One region of the Jeotgalibaca porci genome, then DNA from elsewhere that is predicted to be linked to it. Evidence: riboswitches for the same ligand, from Rfam matches in the RefSeq annotation. Region 1 holds a riboswitch; the other holds the start of a gene.

Evidence for each region. A riboswitch is a leader RNA that binds a small molecule or an ion and turns the genes downstream of it on or off. The one in region 1 is predicted to bind cobalamin.
Region 2: it holds a riboswitch for cobalamin, as region 1 does, so the genes downstream of both, G7058_RS05140 (DUF4430 domain-containing protein) here and G7058_RS09480 (glutaredoxin domain-containing protein) in region 1, are expected to answer to the same signal.

The regions. Positions count from the first base shown of each region.
Region 1 covers NZ_CP049889.1:1,857,004-1,863,931, forward strand. The annotation lists gene G7058_RS09460 (glycoside hydrolase family 27 protein) at 1-1,189, shown strand, start outside; gene G7058_RS09465 (glycoside hydrolase family 43 protein) at 1,205-2,623, shown strand; gene G7058_RS09470 (xylulokinase) at 2,631-4,214, shown strand; gene G7058_RS09475 (2-keto-3-deoxygluconate permease) at 4,394-5,329, shown strand; cobalamin riboswitch at 5,421-5,611, shown strand; gene G7058_RS09480 (glutaredoxin domain-containing protein) at 5,732-5,965, shown strand; gene nrdE (class 1b ribonucleoside-diphosphate reductase subunit alpha) at 5,966-6,928, shown strand, end outside.
Region 2 covers NZ_CP049889.1:1,006,930-1,013,857, reverse strand. The annotation lists gene G7058_RS05160 (S-ribosylhomocysteine lyase) at 1-408, shown strand, start outside; gene G7058_RS05155 (VanZ family protein) at 460-900, opposite strand; gene G7058_RS05150 (thioredoxin family protein) at 965-1,294, shown strand; gene G7058_RS05145 (DUF6718 family protein) at 1,308-1,562, shown strand; adenosylcobalamin (AdoCbl) riboswitch at 1,613-1,763, shown strand; gene G7058_RS05140 (DUF4430 domain-containing protein) at 1,831-2,208, shown strand; gene G7058_RS05135 (ECF transporter S component) at 2,211-2,756, shown strand; gene G7058_RS05130 (coenzyme F420-0:L-glutamate ligase) at 2,784-3,974, opposite strand; gene G7058_RS05125 (YczE/YyaS/YitT family protein) at 4,396-5,025, opposite strand; gene G7058_RS05120 (MATE family efflux transporter) at 5,160-6,512, shown strand; gene G7058_RS05115 (helix-turn-helix domain-containing protein) at 6,584-6,928, shown strand, end outside.

The DNA.
Region 1 (6,928 bases):
ACCCCCTAAAGGGTGGAATAGTTGGGATGTTTACGGAGCAAGTGTAACAGAATCAGAAGTCAAAGAAAATGCAGCATACATGGCAGAAAATTTACTTTCTCATGGTTGGGAATATGTCGTCGTTGATATCCAATGGTATGAGCCGACTGCTGATTCCTCTCATTATCACGCTTTCGCTGAATTGAAAATGGACGAATATGGTCGTTTATTACCTGCTGAAAATCGTTTTCCATCTGCTGTAAACGGAGTGGGCTTTAAGAACCTTTCGGATTATGTTCACAGTTTGGGATTAAAGTTCGGCATTCATATAATGAGAGGCATTCCGCGGCAAGCGGTTCATTTGAACGTACCGATTGCCGGAACAAACTTAAGAGCACGGGATATCGCACATGCGAATTCTATTTGTCCATGGAATACCGATATGTATGGGATTGACATGGGCAAAGAAGGGGCACAAGCATATTATGATTCGATTTTTAAGTTATACGCGGAATGGGGCGTTGATTTTATCAAAGTCGATGATATTGCAGATTCAAAATTGTACAGTACGCATTTAGAGGAAATCAAAGCTATTCGAAAGGCAATCGACAAAACGGGGCGGGATATGGTCTTGAGTTTATCACCAGGACCGGCACCGCTAAAATACGGAACGTTCTTCCAGGAATATGCCAACATGTGGCGATTGACCGACGATTTTTGGGACAATTGGGAACAGTTGAAAGACATGTTCACGCGTTGTGCGCAATGGTCCCCGTTTGTTGGACCAGGCTCATGGCCTGATTGTGATATGTTGCCGTTAGGACATATTGGTATTCGCTCTGTTGATGGTGGTGGGGCGGATCGTTTAACGCGCTTTACCAAAGCAGAGCAACGGACAATGATGACATTGTGGTCTATTTTTCGTTCACCGTTAATGCTCGGCTGCGAATTAACCGATTTAGATGACTGGACATTGCACTTACTACGTGAACCAACGCTGAAAATAATGCATCAAGAAGGTCGTAATGCCCGTCAAATCCACAATGAAGATGACTGGGTTGTATGGCAGACAGAAGCAAATGCCACGGTTTATTACGTCATCTTTAATTTGAGCGATACGGAACGTGTTACGCCAACAGAGATTGTCGCACTTGCTAAGTTAAAGAACAGCGAAACCTTAGTTGCACATGATTGTTTAGTCAGTTATTAATGAGAGGATAGGATTATGAAAAAAGTAGGTGCGTTATTGTTACTTAGTTCTGCTCTTTTATCTGCATGCTCCTTTGAAAATTCGAACGTTAAAACAGTCAAACAGGTGTTGGAAAAACCTCAATTTGAAAATACTTCGGTTCATGATCCTTCAGTATGGCTAGATGGGAATGAGAAGTACATTATTGGTTCACATTTACAGTTTGCGAAGTCAAAAGACTTAATGAAGTGGGAAACACTCTCTGAGAGTGTAGCGTCATCTCAACTTTTCGAAGATGTGTTTAAAGAATTTGAGGAAGAATTTTCATACGCACAGACTACTACTTTTTGGGCAAGCGACATTATTCAATTAGAAGACGGTCGTTATTATCTCTACTATTGTTTATGTGAAGGAAGTAGCCCGTTGTCTGTGTTAGGTCTTGCAGTTTCAGATGACATTGAAGGACCGTATGAAAAAGTCGAATCTTTCTTGACGTCTGGACGCGGTCGTTCACCTGACGGGCAACCTTATAATGCAACGATTCATCCAAATGCTATTGATCCGCACGTTTTCTATGATGAAGCAGGCGAATTATGGATGGTTTACGGCTCGTATTCGGGCGGAATTTTCATATTACCTCTGGATAAAACGACCGGCTTACCAACAGAAGAAACTTACGGTACCAAATTACTAGGTGGCAATCATGCACGAATTGAAGCACCTTATATTTTATACAATCAAGAAACGATGTTTTATTATCTCTTTACGTCATTTGGCGGGTTGGATGCAGATGGCTCATATAATATTCGAGTTGCAAGATCCAAGAATCCGGATGGTCCATACGAAGACATGAATAATCAAGATATGATTGATGCTAAAGGTGAAGATGGCACGATTTTTGATGATATTTCGATTGCGCCATACGGAACCAAGGTATTAGGGAATTATTTATGGCAGTATAGCGAAAATGAAGAATATGGTTATGTATCTCCCGGGCATAACTCGGCATATTACGATGAAGAACTAAACCAGTACTTCATACTTTTCCATACACGTTTCCCTGAATCGGGAGAAATGCATGAAGTTCGTGTGCATGCATTATTATTTAACGCGGATGGTTGGCCTGTTATTGCGCCACGTCGTTATGCGGGTGAAAAAATAGAGACAGTATCATACGGTGATGTTCAAGGTGACTATTTAATAATTGAAGATCAAAACACGATTGTTCCAGACACGATTGTGTCGCAAGGCATAACGATTACTAATAAGAAAATTTCAGGTGACTATTCTGGGAAAGTAGAATTAGGTGAACAGGGGCTGGCAACAGTTCAGTTGAACGGAGAAACCGTCAACGGCCACTTTTTACCGCAATGGGATGAATATACAGAAAAACAAACAATGACCTTTACAGGTTTAACTCCAGAAGGTAAAGCCTTCATGATGGTGAGAAAGTAGGGATAGGATGAAGAAGCAATTAATAGAACAAGGGAAAACAGCGCTCGGAATCGAATTTGGATCAACACGTATTAAAGCAGTGTTAATCGGCTTTGATAATCATACTGTACTGGCTTCTGGTTCATTTGACTGGGAGAATAAGCTTGAAAAAGGCTATTGGACATATAGTCTTGAATCTGTTTGGGCAGGTGTACAAACAGCGTATGCGGAGTTGGCAAAAGCAGTGAAAGAGCAATACGATGTTGAACTGACAACGACAGGTGCTCTAGGCTTTTCAGCAATGATGCATGGGTATTTACCATTTGATAAAGATGGCAACCAACTGGCTGCTTTCCGTACATGGCGTAATACTTCTACAGAGCAAGCAGCAATGCTGTTAACTGAGAAATTCAACTTCAACATCCCGCAAAGATGGAGCATTGCGCATCTTTATCAAGCACTATTAAACGAAGAAACACACGTCAAAGACATTGCGCATTTAACAACCTTAGCGGGTTATGTTCACTGGAAATTAACCGGCGAAAAAGTAATGGGTGTTGGTGAAGCGTCCGGCATGTTCCCAATTGACAGCCAAACTGGAACGTATCATGCCGAAATGGTTGACCAGTTCAATGAATTGGTTCCATTTGAATGGAACCTGGAAACCATCTTGCCAACCGTTCTCTCTGCGGGTGAAGCAGCTGGGACGTTGACTGAAGCGGGAGCCTTATTATTGGATCCAACTGGAACGCTTCAAGCAGGTATTCCAATCGCACCGCCTGAAGGGGATGCCGGAACAGGAATGGTCGCAACGAACAGTGTCGCTGAACGAACAGGTAACGTATCAGCTGGAACGTCTGATTTTGCGATGGTTGTGTTAGAAAAAGAACTTGAAAAAGTCCATATGGAAATCGACATGGTTACAACACCTACAGGGAAACCAGTTGCGATGGTTCACTGTAATAACTTTACGTCAGATATTAATGCGTGGGCTGGTTTGTTTGCTGAAACAGCGCGTGCGATTGGTGCTGATGTTGATATGGGACATTTGTATACGACATTATTCGAAAAAGCGATGGAAGCAGATGCTGATTTAGGCGGATTGATGAATATCAACTACTTCTCGGGCGAGCCTATTACAGGCTTTGAAGAAGGCCGTCCACTATTTGTGAGAATGCCGGACAGCCGCTTAACTTTAGCGAACTTTATGCGCACACAAATCTATTCTGCACTTGGAACTCTTAAAATCGGGATGGATATTTTAACAAAAGAAGAAAAAGTGAAACTAGATAATTTATTAGGTCATGGTGGCTTCTTTAAAACGGAACGTGTCGGCCAACAAATCATGGCTGATGCGATGGAAGTGTCTGTCTCACTTATGGAGACAGCAGGTGAGGGCGGTCCATGGGGTATGGCTCTATTGGCTGCTTACTTAGTAAATAAAGAATCCGGGGAATCGTTGGAGAAATACTTAGATACAAAAGTATTTGCAGGAAATAAAGGGTCAACATTAGCTCCAGATCCAACGGGTGTTGCCAGCTTTAATGATTTTATGGTGCAATACCGTGAAGCATTACATATTGAGCGGGCAGCAATTAAACATATGCGGTAGGGAAAAAAGAAGAAATGGGGGCAAATCTCATTTCTTCTTTTTATTGTCAGAAACAGAGCCGAATCCAAAGTATTTTTGCGCTTTGTAGCAACTGTTTGTTTGCTTTACCAAATTACTATTTTTCTAGCGTTGGATATGCTATGGTCAGCTAATAAAATAAATAAAAAAGGGGTTAAGAAATGTTTGATAAAGTAAGCAAATTACCAGCAGGCTTGTTCTTGGTTCCATTATTACTTAGTGCACTTCTTTATACTATTTGGCCAGAAATGGTGCATATTGGCGGGTTAACTGAAGCTCTGTTTTCCGGTGATTATATGAACTTTATTCTTGGAGCCTTGTGTTTCTATTCGGGTACCGGAATCGATTTAAAAAAACTTGTAAATATTTTGAAACGTCAAGGCGTTCTCCTCGTTGTAAAACTGATTATCAGTGTTGCCCTTGGGTTTGTATTAATTAAGGCACTTGGAACAGATGGGCTGTTCGGCTTGAGTACAATGGCAATGGTCGTTGGGATCGCAAGCTTAAACCCCGCTGTTTACTTGTCGCTAGTAAATGAATATGGTAAAAAAGAAGATGCTGCAGCAATGGGTCTAATTGGTTTGTTTAGTATTCCGGTTGTTCCAATGTTGACGTATAGTCTGGCATCGGCAGCTGGTGCGGAATTGGATTGGATGCCTGTTCTTTCCTCATTAATTCCGATCGCAGTTGGGATGTTGCTTGGAAACTTAGATAAGAAATTTGCAACATTATTTGCTCCGGGTGTAAGTGTGTTGTTGCCAATTCTTGGTTGGAATATCGGACAAGGGATCAACTTCTTGGAAGTTGCCAAAGCTGGTATTTTAGGTCTCCTCTTAGTTGTTATTTATTACATCGCAATGCTTCCTATTTACTTTGTTGATAAGCGCATATTGAAACAAGATGGAATTGCAGCAGTGGGCATGTTATCTGTTGCAGGAGTGTCGGTTTCAACGCCCGCAGCCTTAGCAGCAGCGTTTCCTGTTTTACAACCGTACGTTGCAAATGCAATGGGACAAATTTTGACGGCAGTGGTCGTTACCAGCGTAGTGACATCTTTTATTGTAAAGAAAATTTATACTTCAACCTATAAAAAATAAGTTAGTTAATAAGCTTGGCTAGTTTGAGAACCTGTGTTACTATTCTACATGTAGTATGCATATACCTACATTTAAAATTTAAAATACAAAATATAGTACCGCGATAAAAAGTGGCATTTAATGCCTTAATAGGGAATCCAGTGAAAAGCTGGAGCTGCCCCCGCAACTGTTAGTGTGGACGAAATAGCAAACCACTGTGTTTTCTTTTTAGAAGAAAACATGGGAAGGGCTAAAGTAGGATGATACATGAGCCAGGAGACCTGCCTTTTATTGTAGTTTCTATTTTTCGGGGATGAAAAAGATGAAACGGTGGGCTCTCTAAATAGGGAATTCTATCGTTTTTTGCCGTTCATTCCACATGAACGGTTTTTTTGTATCCAAAAATATAAAGGAGCGAAAAAAATGGAAAAGAAAGTAACGATTTATAGCAAGCCTGGGTGCGGTCAATGTATGTTTACTAAAAAATATCTCGATAAAAGTAAGGTCTCTTATTTCGAAAAGAATATTTCTGAAAACCCGGATTGGGCAGAAGAAGTTAAAGCACTCGGTTTCCAAACTTTGCCTGTCATTGTGATTGAAGGAGAAGAACCGTTTACGGGTTACCAACCACAGAAGTTGGATGCGTTGGTAATTTAAATGCCGAAATTAGCTTATTTCTCAGTTACAGGACAAACCAGACGTTTTATTGCGAAGTTGCCACATATCGAAAGTGTTGAAATCACCGTAACGAATCCGTTTATTAAAATGGATGAACCTTTCATATTAGTCGTTCCAACCTATGTTTCAGAGGTTACGGAACCGGTGAATGATTTTTTAGAAACCGGAGAAAATGCCCGGTTGTGTTTGGGGTTATTTGGTGGTGGGAACCGCAATTTTGCTGATTTATATTGCTTTACGGTTCATGATTTGGAGCAACAATATGGGTTACCCGTACTGCATGAATTCGAGTTTCAAGGTAGCGATTATGACGTTCAGAAATTAGAAAGTGAGTTGGATAGAATGAGTCAGAAAACGAAACGAGTCAGTTACTTTAATTTAAATAACGAAGTGAATATTCCTGTGGATGGAATGATTCCTTTACACAAAGATAAGGAAGCCGTTCGTGCTTATTTTTTGGAAGAAATTAATATGAATACGGTCTTCTTCTATACCTTAGAAGAAAAGTTGGGGTACTTAGTTCGTGAAGACTATATCGACGGAGAAATGCTTGAGAATTATTCCGATGCATTTATAAAAGAGATATTCCAAAAAGTGTACGCGCACAAGTTCCGCTTTAAGAGCTTTATGGCAGCTTATAAATTTTATACCCAATATGCGTTGAAAACGAACGATGGCGCGAAATATTTGGAACGCTATGAAGATCGTGTCGTGTTCAACGCACTATTTTTGGCAAATGGTGATGAGCAGCTGGCCCGCGATATTGCGGAAGAAATGATTACGCAACGTTACCAACCAGCAACGCCTACTTTCTTAAATGCAGGAAAAAAACGGCGTGGAGAACTGGTGTCCTGTTTCTTGATTGATTTAGATGATTCGATGTTGTCAATCGGACGCGGGATAAACTCGTCCTTGCAATTGTCTCGTAAAGGTGGCGGGGTG
Region 2 (6,928 bases), 850 kb from region 1:
ATTGCCGGAACTGAAACAAATGAAGGGGCAACAATCCAAAAAATTGATTTGCGCTTCTTACAACCTAATAAAGATACGTTCCCAACAGGAGCGGTCCATACTCTGGAGCATTTGTTAGCGACTTATATGCGTGATTATCTACCCGGAATCATCGATATTTCACCAATGGGATGCCGGACAGGTTTTTATTGCATCAAATGGAATGAATCAACGGCAGAAGAAATTGCAGTTGCTTTGGAAAAAACGTTGGAAAAAGTTCTGGAAACAGAAGTGATTCCAGCCGTAACAGCGAAAGAGTGCGGGAACTACCGTGACCACAGTCTGTTCTCTGCAAAAGAATACGCACGTGAAGTATTAGAAAATGGTATCAGCCGCGATCCATTCGAGCGTGTTTTACCAGCAAAATAGTATGAAAGAGAGACTGAGTTTTTTCTCAGTCTCTTTGTGTATGTGCGAACTTTACTTCCTTTTAACCCAAGCATATATAAAAGTCCCCACCGCAGACCCAGTCGTATCCAGGAGCACGTCCCAAGCGCTTGGTCCCCGATTTGGGACATAAGCCTGGTGTAGTTCATCGCTGACTGCGTATAAGCAGCAAATAACGATGGTTACTAATACGTGTTTCTTATCGATTTGTAGCGATTTGGAAAGCGCGTGCGCAACCAAAAGTCCGAGTATAAAATAGACGGTGAAGTGCGCACCTTTTCGAATAATAAAGTGCAAGGTATCTGCCTCTAGAGAAACAGCAGGAAAAAGCGCATGCCACATTTGTAAAAGTGATTCAACAATCGAGCCGCTTAGAGCACCGGAATCCGAACCGGGTTGTGCTGAAAAAGAAAAAATTAATCCCATCCAAGCTACAACGCCTCCCCACGTAAACCATTTGTTTTTCAGTGCCATATCGGCCCTCCTTTTTTAGAATAAGTATATCATGTTATAATAAGGGAAAAGGGTGAGAAGTGAAATGATTGCATACAGAGAAGCTACGACGCTAAATGATATACAGGCTTTTATCACCGCGAATAAATTTTCATTTGTTTATATTTCGCGGCAAGATTGTGGCGTCTGTCACGCTGTTCTTCCCCAAGTCAGAGACATGCTGACTGCCTACCCGGAAGTACATTTAATAAAAGTGGATGCCGACAAGATTCCAGCCGTTGCCGGTGCTTTCAGTGTCTTCACTGTCCCGGCCTTACTTCTTTTTGTCGAAGGCAAGGAAATGGTGCGGAAAGCGCGTTTTGTCGTCATGAATGAACTGGAACAGCAAATAGCACAACTTGTTGAGAACTATTAACCCAGGAGGATGTATGAGAAATAAATATTTAATCGCCAAAACATTTAAGAAAAAAGGAAGTGCAGCAATTAATCTGGAATATGCGTCAGATTTTTTAAGTTATATTCCGCAATTGGAAGATCGATTCAAGCGTTCCGCTGAATTTTTAATTATCAGTTGTGAAGAAGGACTGACTTTAGATGAAGGTTGGCCGGAGTACGCCCCGGTCCAAATCGAAACAACTAAAGAAGCATTTGAAAATACAACCCTAGAAAAAGCAAGTCGCTAAGGCGCTACTTGCTAAATGCGTGTGTCTTGGATACAATTAGTACAGATTAAACCCAAATACAAAGACTCCACGGATATGGAAGTTGGTGAAATTCCAACACGGTCCCGCCACTGTAAGAGCATCTCTGATGCTCAAGTCAGATCTTTATCCTTGGATGCTCATACGCACGCATACTATTTCGAGGTAAAATGGTATTGTATTTTTTGGTCTATGTGTCAGGGCGCATAGGCTTTTTTTCTTGCCTATGAACAAAAAAGGAGTGGAAAGAATGAAAAAATGGTTTTTATTGTTATTTGCAGGTGCGACGCTAACAGCTTGTGGGACGACAACAGAGACGGATACAGTCGAAAGTACAGATACGATTGAAGTAACTTTAAATGTCACAGTCGAAGGCGAACTGATTGAAGAGGGATCTATTACAACGGAAGTAGATCCGGATGAATTCTTGTTGGAAATCATGCAACGTGAATTTGACGTTGAGGACGAGAATAAATTCATTACATCTATTAACGGACATGAGCAGGATGTTGCAAACAATGAATACTGGTTATTTGATTTAAACGGTGAAATGGCGCCAGTAGGAGCTCATGAACTGAAATTGTCTGATGGAGATGTTGTGGACTTTAACTTGGCAGGACTTGAGTAATTATGTCCACAAAACGATTTGATGCCAAGCATATTGCATTGCTGTCAATTCTTGTTGCTTTGAATTATGTCGGACGTGTCGTATTTCAATTTTTGCCCAATGTTCAACCAATGACGGCTATCTTATTGATACTGACACTCTACTTGGGTGTGTGGGACGGCCTCATTGTGGCTACGCTCTCTTTGATTTTATCAAATATGATTTTAGGGATGGGACCCTGGACATTTGCGCAGCTCTTTAGTTACGCGGTTATTATTTTGTTCACCGGCTTCATTTTACGTCCCATTCATAGTAGAAGGACGAAGTGGATCTTTGTTATATTTGCTTTATTATCCGGTTTTTTCTATGGATTTGTTATCTCCTTAGTCTCGTATCGGACATATGGCATGACAAATTTTTGGGTCTACTATTCAGTGGGATTGCCGTTTGATTTCGCTCACGCACTGGGGAACGCCGGCTTTTATATCATTTTGGAGCCGATTTTACGACCTCTATTTGAAAAGTTATTAAAAGAAAGAACGCCAAACAAAAAAGAAGCGGGGATTTAATACATCCGCGCTTCTTTTTGTTTGTAATTAAATTGTATAGTTATCGAAGTAACCTTGGATATAGATAAATGGTGTTCCTTTATCTCCACTACCTGATGTTAAGTCAGCTAATGATCCGATTAAATCTGTCAATTGACGTGGTGTTGTACCTTGGGACTCCATTGCGCCAACTAAATCTGTTTCTTTGTTTTTAATGAACTCAGAAATAGCAGAGCGTAATTCTTCACCTTGTAACTCAGCAAAGTTGTTATCAGCCAGGTATTTCAATTTGATTTCGCTTGGAACACCGTCAAGTCCTGGTGTATAAGCAGGTGAAACAACTGGATCAGCCAGTTCCCAAATTTTTCCAACAGGATCTTTGAACGCGCCATCGCCATAAACCATGACTTCAACTGTTTTACCAGTTGCTTCTTTGATACGGTTTTGGATATTATCAACGATTGGTTGTGCGTTACGTGGGAATAGTTTAACACTGTCGTCGGTTGCTTTGTTTGCACCTAGCAAACCGTAAGATTCGTTAAAACCACTGCCGTTGACAGATTCAACAAGGATGTTATCCAAACTGAATACTTTCTCAGCGCCATTTTCTTTCAATTGTTTTTTCGTTCTGAAACGTGAATGGATGTCACAGTTTAAAACACTCTTTGTGTAATCTAGAATAGATTTTGCAGTGTTTGAGAAGATAACTTCACATTCAATTCCATGTTCTTCTACGATTGATTTATAGTAATCAATGTAGTCAATTCCAGTAAAGGTATGTTTTTGATATCCGAAATGTTGACGGAATTCCGCTTCAGACAACGTATCTGTCCATGGATTCACGCCTTTTTCATCAAGCGATTCTAAATCTACTAAATGATTACCAACCTCATCAGCAGGGTAGCTTAGCATCAGCACGATTTTTTTTGCACCTTTTGCGATACCGTGTAGACATGTTGAAAAACGGTTACGGCTTAAAATCGGGAAAATAACGCCGATTGTGTCGTCCCCAAATTTTGCAGCAATATCTGTTGCGATGTCATCGATAGATGCATAATTTCCTTGAGCGCGTGCTACGATTGATTCTGTTACAGAAACGATATCACGGTCATTAATTTCAAACCCTTCAACCTTTGCTGCATTCAGTACAGTGTCGACAACGATTTGTTCTAAGTCATCGCCTTTATTAATAATTGGACCACGAAGACCTCTAACGACAGTTCCTACTACTCTCTCCACTTAAATCTCTCCCTAAATATTCAGTCAATCCTTATTCTACTACAAATAATTAGATTTAGAGCTGAAAATTATTAACTAATGGTAGTACTGGACAATTATATGCTTATTGAATGATTTTTACAATATTTTTTTTGAAAGTCTGTAAATACTTCTTTTCAAGCGTAATAAAGAAGGGGCTGGGAAAAAACTCCCAGCCCCTCTACTATTAACGAATAATTGTGGCGTAAACGTGCTTAAAAAGGCAGATCCGATAGCCACTTTGTCATGGTTGTTGCTGCTTTAGCAGCTTACAAAAATGATACACTTGGGCTTCAGCCCACTGTGCTCCTGAAATAATGCGCGGATGATCTTCACCCATCCTGTGCTTATTCGCTCCAGTGATTCGGATCTAAACGCCTTTTTTCCCACTCTCTTCTTTTTGCTAAATTGCTCTTTCTAAATTTTGAAGTAACGTAAACAATCTGACGCGGAAAAATTGTAGTAACGGACCCATTAAGAAGGCCGTTACAAGCGTCATGACACCAACTTGCGCTCCTAATAAGAAGCCAATACCTACTGCTGTAAAATCCAGTACGACACGCGCATATTGGAAACGTATTTTTCCTTTTCCAAGTGTTTCTGCTACGAGAGGCAAAGCATCATAGGGAGAAACTCCCAAGTTTGCAACAATATTCATCGCGGCACCAATTGCCAAAATAACCATTCCTAAAGCAGCAAACGTAGTTTTTAGCCAAAGCGATTCAGCCGAGCCGAAAGTATCGGTAAAAATATTTACAAAAATGTCAGAGATATTTCCTACAAACAGAAGGTTTAAGAGAGAACCTAAACCAATGAGACGTCTGTCGACGAATAAAATGAAGATAGTGGCAACTATATTCGTAAACATACTTGTCAGACCATAGCGATAGCCTGTAGCAGCGGTAAACCCTAGATTGATAGTAGTGAAGGGATCGGTTCCCAATGCGGCAATGCGTACAAAGCCTACTGCAAATCCAATTAAAATAATTCCTAATACGGTATAAATCAGTCGAATTGTTAAGTTTTTATTCATGATTTCCTCCTATTTCAATTCAGCTAATATTATATATAAAATGTTCGGAAATAACCATCTTTAATTATCTGAAAATTGTAGTAAAATGAATCCGCAGACTAAAAATAAAATAAATCCAGCTTGGAGAATGATAAATGACAGACATGACCGTAGGAAAGCCACTGACGCTCCTCGTAAAGTTCACTATCCCTTTAATTATAGGGAATTTATTTCAGCAGCTGTATAGTTTAATCGACACCATCATTGTAGGAAGGGCATTAGGGTTGAGTTCGTTAGGTGCGATTGGTGCCGTCGCGAGCTTAACATTCTTCTTACAAGGCTTTCTTCAAGGTATCGCATCCGGGCTTTCTTTGGTTTTGGCCCAGCGACTCGGTACGAAGGATGCGTCGCGGATTCGTAGTAGCTTCATCGCAAGTCTTTATCTTTCTTTATTTTTCATTTTATTGATTAGCATTTTAGGGCTTTTATTTTCCGATTATTTATTAGGAATGATGCAAATACCGGTGGCGTTATATCCGGAGAGCAAAACATATTTTATTTTTTCAATCATTGGTTTAGCAGGAATGATGGTTTTTCACGTCATGATTAACTCGTTACGTTCATTAGGAAGTACACGCCAACTTTTGTACTACATGATTCTTTCACAAGTACTCAATATTCTTTTCGATGTTCTTTTTGTTATTTTGATACCTTTGGGTGTGGCGGGGGTTGCATTGGCAATGGCTTTATCGCAAGCATTGGTAGGTATCATTTGTTATTTTTATTTATCACGCAAAATTAGTTACTTCCGAATTAAAAAAGAAGATCTATTGTTTGAATTCAGAGAAATTAACTTGCATACGAAGCTGAGCCTTCCGATTGGTGTACAGTCTGCCATTATAACGTTGGGGTCTATTATCTTGCAGTTAAAGGTGAATACATTGGGATCTTCGCCCGTCGAAGCACATGCGATCGGTCAAAGAATTGAAGCCATGATAGTTATGCCACTCATCTCTTTTGGTGTTGCAATGGCTACTTTTACTGCACAAAACGCAGGAGCAGGACTCATGGAACGCGTGTGGAAAGGTATCCGAGGCAGTTTGGCGATTTCGTTAAGCTATAGCTTGCTTATTGGTGTGTTGTTATTTTTTTATGGCACAACATTGTCTCGGATATTGTTCGGAGCTGAAAATCCAGAGACACTGCTTTTTATTGAACGTTATTTACGCTTTACCACGCCTTTTTATATGGTGCTTTCTATTCTGTTTGTTATTCGTTACACGTTGCATGGACTGGGTAAAGCAGTTGCGCCAACCTTGGCAGGGCTCATGGAAATGACTATGCGCGTCATTATTCCCATTACTTTCACGGGTATTTGGGGCTTCTCGGGTATCGTTATGAGCCATCCGCTTGCCTGGATTGGCTCGACCGTCATTTTAGTGTATGCGCTGTTCCTTGTGAAGAATAACGATGTGAGTACGCGAATTAAACGCTTCATGACTGGATGAAATGTAAACGGAATTTTGTAGTTCTGGCTTATTTCGAGTATAATAAGAGAAAAATGTTTGGGGTGAAATGGGTGGCCGAAAACTTTAAAAGTTCCACGAACCTTTATGATTTACTTTCAGAGGATGGTATTGATAACCAAGGGAATTCCATCAACTTTATCGAAAAATCTATGGAGCGCGATAAATTACTTATACAAGCTATTCAAAGCGGGAACCGGGATATGTTGGAGGACGTTACAAAAATAGCCGGACTCGAGCAGAATAAAGGCTATTATTACGGAAATCCTATCTTAAAAGGCGAACCGTTGCGAACACGTAAGAACGGTATGATTATCCGAAATACGTTATGTCGGGTAGCAGGTGAACTGGGTGGGGTAGCCGCCATTTATTTGCATTTAGTATTTGAAAAGTACGCG